Regions from separate parts of the Pseudomonas sp. S34 genome, predicted to be linked through region 2. Evidence: predicted binding sites of a transcription regulator. Region 2 holds the regulator's gene; each other region holds the start of a gene.
What was found. Region 2 encodes FliA, which starts transcription of late flagellar genes. Its sites were predicted from a motif close to CTAAAGTTTNNNNNNNNNNNGCCGNTAA; they were not measured.
Positions count from the first base shown of each region.

Region 1: flgM (flagellar biosynthesis anti-sigma factor FlgM) is a predicted target of FliA. The motif match lies at 1,371-1,398, and genes of this name have one in related genera.
Region 3: PspS34_RS03380 (methyl-accepting chemotaxis protein) is a predicted target of FliA. The motif match lies at 1,264-1,291, and genes of this name have one in related genera.

Region 1 is NZ_CP019398.1:4,816,540-4,818,803, forward strand. It holds gene PspS34_RS21435 (chemotaxis protein CheV) at 1-426, opposite strand, end outside; gene flgA (flagellar basal body P-ring formation chaperone FlgA) at 509-1,267, shown strand; gene flgM (flagellar biosynthesis anti-sigma factor FlgM) at 1,435-1,761, shown strand; gene PspS34_RS21450 (flagellar protein FlgN) at 1,810-2,264, shown strand, end outside.
Region 2 is NZ_CP019398.1:1,694,601-1,696,864, forward strand. It holds gene flhF (flagellar biosynthesis protein FlhF) at 1-86, shown strand, start outside; gene fleN (flagellar synthesis regulator FleN) at 203-1,033, shown strand; gene fliA (RNA polymerase sigma factor FliA) at 1,030-1,770, shown strand; gene PspS34_RS07445 (chemotaxis response regulator CheY) at 1,938-2,264, shown strand, end outside.
Region 3 is NZ_CP019398.1:791,685-793,948, reverse strand. It holds gene PspS34_RS03390 (phosphatase PAP2 family protein) at 1-418, opposite strand, end outside; gene PspS34_RS03385 (phosphoglycerate kinase) at 450-1,121, opposite strand; gene PspS34_RS03380 (methyl-accepting chemotaxis protein) at 1,381-2,264, shown strand, end outside.

The DNA of each region.
Region 1 (2,264 bases), 3.1 Mb from region 2:
CTGATTGTCGACCCGCGTCACTGCCGTCAGGTAGTGATCGCGCCCGGTGCCCTTGGGCGGCGGATGGATCTCCTCCCAGTTCATGTTGACGATGCGTTCCACCGAGCGGACCAGGAAACCCTGGGTCTTGGTGTTGTACTCCGTGATGATCACGAAGGGGTTGTTCTTGTCTTTCAACGCGCCGGAACCGGTCGCCATCGCCAGATCAAGGATCGGAATGGTCGCCCCCCGGATGTTCGCCACGCCGCACACGACAGGACTGGATTTGGGCATCAGCGTCAGTTTGGGGCATTGCAGCACCTCCCGAACCTTGAACACGTTGATCCCGTACAGTTGCTGGCCGTCGAGACGGAACAACAACAGTTCAAGGCGATTCTGCCCCACCAGTTGCGTGCGCTGGTTTACCGAATCCATTACACCAGCCATGCCAGACTCCTACGCCAACGCCAAGTGTTGTTGCGACGCGCCTTCATCACTAAACGGCACGGCGCTTGCTTTTTTAATCGTTATGAACACAAAACCGACATTTTTTCGACGCCTGACCACACCGTACCGCAAATTGCTCGGCGTGCTGGCGGCTGTTTGCCTGTTCAACGCTGGCAGCCCTGCCCTTGCTGACGCGGTTACCTTGCCTGACATGCTTATCGGCGTCACTCAGGGCTTTCTTGAATTCACCGTAGAAGACTATCTGGCGACCAGTCAAACGGAGGGTCGCTACGAGATCCAGGTCAACCAGCTCGATCCGCGCATGCACATGCCCATGTGTGACAGGGAATTGACAGCAACACTCGAGAGTCCCAAGCCGCTGGGACGGGTTACGGTCAAGGTTCGCTGCGAGGGCGCTTCCCCCTGGACGGTGTTCGTACCCGCTCAAGTCCGCCTGTTTCGCGATGTCGTGACCAGCGCCCGGCCACTGCGCCGTGCCGCCATTGTCGAGCCTGGGGATGTGGTCCTGCGCGAGCGCGATATCAGCCTCATCGGCCAGGGCTACCTGACCGCCCTCGATCAGGCGATCGGGCAGCGACTGACCCGACCAATGGTCGCCGACCAGGTGATTACCCTGGTGCATATCGAACAGGCCGAAGTCATCCGCAAGGGTGATCAGGTGGTGATAACCGCCCGCAGCGGTACCCTCAGCGTGCGCATGCCGGGCGAAGCCCTGTCAAACGGCAGTCTGAGCGAGCAGATCCGGGTGAAAAACCTCAACTCCCAACGAGTCATCAAGGCGCAGGTCATGGCGCCGGGGCAGGTGGAAGTGTCCATGTAATTCGCTCTGTTCATCAGAATGTGGCGCTTGCCGCGGCTGTTCCCTAGACTGTGCTCCATGCAGGGCATGCGCTGACGCGCGCAAGGTTCATTGATAAATGAGTCTAAAGTTTTCCAGGGAATGGCCGAAACCATGGCAAGCGTCCAAATTCCCAGAGGTTTTTTATCATGGTCATCGATTTCAGCCGTTTGAACAGCTCCTCGTCCCTGACGGGCAGTACACGTACCAGCGCCAGCAAGGAAAGTGCCGAGGCCGGCAAATCCGCGCCGCTGGAGTCCGCGGCCGAACAGGCCGGTACCGTAAAAAGCGGGGAATCGGTTCATCTCAGCGATGAGGCTCAACAGTTGCAGAAGGTCACTGAACAGCTGCGCGATCAGCCTGCCGTCGACAAAGCCCGCGTGGCCGAATTGAAAGCAGCGATTGCCGATGGCAGCTACAAAGTCGACAGCAACCGTGTAGCCAGCAAACTGCTCAACTTCGAAGCCCAGCGCTAGGCCACCGCCGGCGCCAGGCTTTTGGACGCTTAAAACCCAAGGCCAGCCATGCACGACACTCATTTACTGCAACTGATCACCGACGACTTTGCCCCAGCGCAACACCTGCTGGAGTTACTGCAAACCGAATCCCTCGCATTGCATGGCCGTGACATGCCATTGCTCGAGAACATCCTGGCGCAGAAACAGGCATTGGTTGTTTTGCTCGAACAGCATGGCCGCAAGCGCAGTGAAATCCTCGCCAGCCTCAACCTGCCGAGCAACCGTACCGGCCTGGAGCAATTGGCCAGCCAGTCGAGCCTTGGTGACCAGTTGCTGGCGCAAAGTGACGTGCTGACCGATCTGCTGACCCAGTGCCAGGCCATCAATGCCAACAACGGCCAGTCGATCCTCACTCAGCAGGCCGCTACAGCCACCCAGCTGAAAATCCTTAACGGCGGTGAAACCCCGGCGCTTTACGATGCCAGCGGAACATTCTCCAAGCTTGCCAAGCCGCGCCCGCT
Region 2 (2,264 bases):
TGCAAATGCAGGAAGAACCCAGCGAAGAAGCCATGGCTGACATGTTCGCTGACATCTACCACAGCCCGACCAAGCAGGTTGGCTGAGGTAAAAATGAACAGTTTTTATACCTACATCGATGGTCTGCCATGCATTGTTCCGTTTGTGAACGCGCAGCCAGTAATGTGGCCTCCGTCTATGCAAGACAAGGTAAAGAAATAACATGGGCAGCATGCATCCCGTACAGGTGATCGCGGTGACCGGCGGCAAAGGTGGCGTCGGGAAAACTAATGTGTCAGTGAACTTGTCCCTGGCTTTGGCCGAACTTGGCCGGCGCGTCATGCTGTTGGACGCCGACCTGGGGCTGGCGAACGTCGACGTTCTGCTGGGCCTGACACCCAAACGTACCCTGGCCGACGTGATCGAAGGCCGCTGCGAACTGCGCGATGTATTGCTGCAGGGGCCCGGCGGCATCCGTATCGTTCCGGCCGCATCCGGCACTCAGAGCATGGTGCATCTGAGCCCCGCGCAACACGCCGGCCTGATCCAGGCCTTCAGTGATATCGGCGACAACCTCGACGTACTGGTGATCGACACCGCTGCGGGCATTGGTGACTCGGTAGTCAGTTTCGTCCGTGCAGCCCAGGAAGTGCTGCTGGTGGTGTGCGACGAGCCGACCTCGATCACCGATGCCTACGCCTTGATCAAGTTGCTGAACCGCGATTACGGCATGAACCGCTTCCGCGTCCTGGCCAACATGGCCCAGAGCCCGCAGGAAGGACGCAACCTGTTCGCCAAGTTGACCAAGGTCACGGATCGCTTCCTCGACGTCGCCTTACAATACGTCGGCGCGGTGCCCTACGACGAAAGCGTGCGCAAGGCCGTGCAGAAGCAGCGCGCCGTCTACGAGGCCTTCCCGCGTTCCAAGTGCTCGCTGGCGTTCAAGGCAATCGCACAAAAGGTTGATACCTGGCCGCTGCCTGCCAACCCGCGCGGGCACCTGGAGTTTTTCGTCGAGCGCCTCGTGCAGCAGACAGCAGGACCTGTTCTATGACAGCCAGCGGCTACAACCTCTACAAGAGATCGGCGCGTGATGCGCAGTACGAGCTGATCGAGCGTTACGCGCCGCTGGTTAAACGCATTGCCTACCACTTGCTGGCGCGTTTGCCGGCCAGTGTCCAGGTCGAAGACCTGATCCAGGCCGGGATGATTGGCCTGCTTGAAGTGTCGACCAAATATGACGCCGGCAAAGGCGCCAGTTTCGAGACGTACGCGGGCATACGAATCCGCGGCGCCATGCTCGATGAAGTGCGCAAGGGGGACTGGGCGCCACGTTCAGTCCACCGCAATACGCGCATGGTCAGCGATGCCATTCGCTCGATTGAAGCTAAAACCGGCCGTGACGCTAAAGATCACGAAGTTGCGGCCGAACTCCAATTGAGTCTCGACGATTACTACGGGATTTTGAACGACACCCTGGGCAGCCGGCTGTTCAGTTTCGACGACCTGTTGCAGGACGGCGAACACGAAGGGCTGCACGAGGATGGCGCGAGTGCTCATGTCGAGCCGTCACGCGACCTGGAGGATGAACGCTTCCAGGCTGCGCTGGCGGATGCGATTGCCAATTTGCCGGAGCGTGAGCGACTGGTGTTGGCGCTGTACTACGACGAAGAGTTGAATCTCAAGGAAATCGGTGAGGTCCTGGGGGTCAGCGAATCGCGGGTCAGCCAGTTACACAGCCAGTGCGCGGCCCGTTTGCGGGGGCGTTTGGGGGAGTGGCGAGCGCGCTGAAGGCAGTGTGGGGACACTGCGAACGAGGCCGGTGTGGTGTTGAACTGCGCCGGTCGCGATCTGTTGTGCTCCAGACAGTCATTGAGTGCTTTGCCGGATTGATTGAAATGGCGTGTCCAGGTGCTGGGCGCGTTTAAGACTGCTTGGAGGTCGAATTGGACAAGAACATGAAAATCCTCATCGTTGATGACTTCTCAACGATGCGGCGGATCATCAAGAACCTGCTGCGTGACCTTGGGTTCACCAACACCGTCGAGGCCGACGATGGCACTACCGCCATTCCGGTGCTCAACAGCGGAAGCATCGACTTTCTGGTAACGGACTGGAACATGCCTGGCATGACCGGTATCGATCTGCTGCGTCACGTGCGTGCCGATGAAAAGCTCAAGCACCTGCCGGTGCTGATGGTGACCGCTGAAGCCAAGCGCGAGCAGATCATCGAAGCGGCCCAGGCCGGCGTTAACGGCTATGTGGTCAAGCCCTTCACGGCCCAG
Region 3 (2,264 bases), 900 kb from region 2:
TGGTGTGGCCCTTGAGGTAGTGAATCACCCCGGTGCTGATGGAGAACGCGAACACCACGTAGAGAAGGTCGCGTCGATGGCGATTGGCAAAGCGCAGCACCGGTGCGACTTTGATTTTTTCCAGGAAGGCGATGATTTTCGGGTGCTTTTCAGCCTTTAGACGCGGCCAGAGAAACGACAGCAAGGCACCGATAATCGCTATTTCTCCGGTCCAGTTCGGAATGATCCGCGCCCATTTGTGGGTGATTTTTTCGAACAGATGGACCTGGTCCAACGGGTACGTCTGCGTCACCGGATCAAAAAAGTAATTGTTGAAAGCGATGTCGATGCCGGTCATGTCGAACATCAGGAACACCGCGACCGCGCAGGCCAGCGGGATACCAAAATTCACCCAGTAAAAGCGGGAAGCGGTCAGCATGCTCAGTCCTGATTCGAAGGGATGGTGAAATTCAACGGGTCGTCACCGTCGGCCAATCCGATGCTTCGATAAAGCCAAGCATGCGCGGAGTCTGCGGCGTTTCGGCGGAGATAAACAAAGAAGCCCCGTAACCCAGGGTCGACGTCGGCAAATGGAGGTCTTTTTCCATTTGGTCCATGCATTCGCTGTGGGTCACCAGAATCAGGTTACGTCCGGCTACCTTGTGCGCCAATGCGTCGCGCAGCATGGTGCCCCTGCAACCGATCAGCCAGTCTTCGCCCGTGCCGACCTTGTTGAACATGAAACCGGCGGTCTGCGCCGTACGCAGGATCGGGCTGTTGTAGATATCGGCCTTGTCCAGGCCCAGGTTCTGGAAATGCGCGCCGACACCCATGGCGACACTGCGCGAGCGCTCGGTAATGCCATCGTTGCCAACCAGGCAAGGCGCCGAGGAGTGATCGCAGCGCTCGACGTGGCGCACCAGAACGATCAGGTCGCCCTTGGCCCACCCGGTCATCAACGCCTGTGCACCGGTCACATTGCCGTGAGCCAGGTCCGCAACGGCGGCAGGTCGCAGCAAGAACAGCACCAACGGGATAACCAGCAGCGCCGAGACCAACACCACCGCAGCGTTGCGATAACGGGCGAAGCGGTTCAGATCGATCGAGCGTTTTACCCCAAAAAGACTCAGTCTTAATTCCACATCAAGCCGCCTCGCCGGCACGCACTACCTCATCAGATACGGGCAGGTTAAGGAAACGCGCGTCGGTGGCTGGTGAAACCCATGTGAAAAAAAGCTTAAAGGCGCTGTAAAAGTCTTGTTACAGAACCGTGCGGAAAAAACCTTTCAGCTCCCGGGATTGCTGCCGATACATCCTGCTTACACCGCTTGGCGGCTTCCAAAAAAAACAATCTTCCAGCCAACCGACGATAAAGAAGTACCAAGTTCCTGGAGGAATGAGATGAATAGCTGGTTCGGCAACATCAGCGTGAACCTGAAACTGGGCCTGGGGTTTGGCCTGGTCCTGGCACTGACCTGCGTCCTGGCCCTGACCGGCTGGACCAGCCTGGGCGGGTTGATCGACCGCAGCAACTGGATGAGCGACATCACCCAGCTCAACGCCGGCCTGACCAAGCTGCGCGTGGTTCGCCTGCAATACATGCTGACCAACGGCGACGAAACCGCCGCGCAGAACGTGCAGACCACCCTCGACGCCTTCTCGACCCAGCAGCAAGCCCTGCTGGCGAAGTTCAAGAGCCCGGAAAACCTCAAGCTGCTGCGAGAGCAAGGCGCCGTCATCGACGCCTACAGAACGTCCCTGGGCAAGATGCGCAGCGCCTATCGCGCCGGCAACAGCGCCCGCGATGCCATGAGCGCCAGCGCCGAAACCGCCAACACGCTGATCAATGACATCAATACCCGCGTGCAGCAAATGCCGTTGAGCGACCAGCGATTCGAACAGTTCCAGGCCATCACCGCGGCCAAGGAATCGTTCCTGCTGGCCCGCTACGAAGTGCGCGGCTACACCGCCAGTACCAATGCCGAGACCGAGCAAAAAGCCGTCGGTCAACTGGACGCCGCCATCGCCAGCCTGAAACCGCTGAACGTGCATTTCGCCGATTCCCAACAAGACGCCTTGCGTCAGCTGGAAACCGCGCTGGGCAACTACCGCAGCGCCTTGCAGACCTACAAGGCCGCCAGCAATGACGCGGTGCAGGCGCGCAAGGAAATGACCGAACAGGGCGCCGCCATCGTGTCCCAGAGCGATCAGCTGTACCAGATCCAGCTCGACCGCCGTGATGTCGAAAGTGCCCAGGCCCGTACCCTGCAACTGGTCAGCACGTT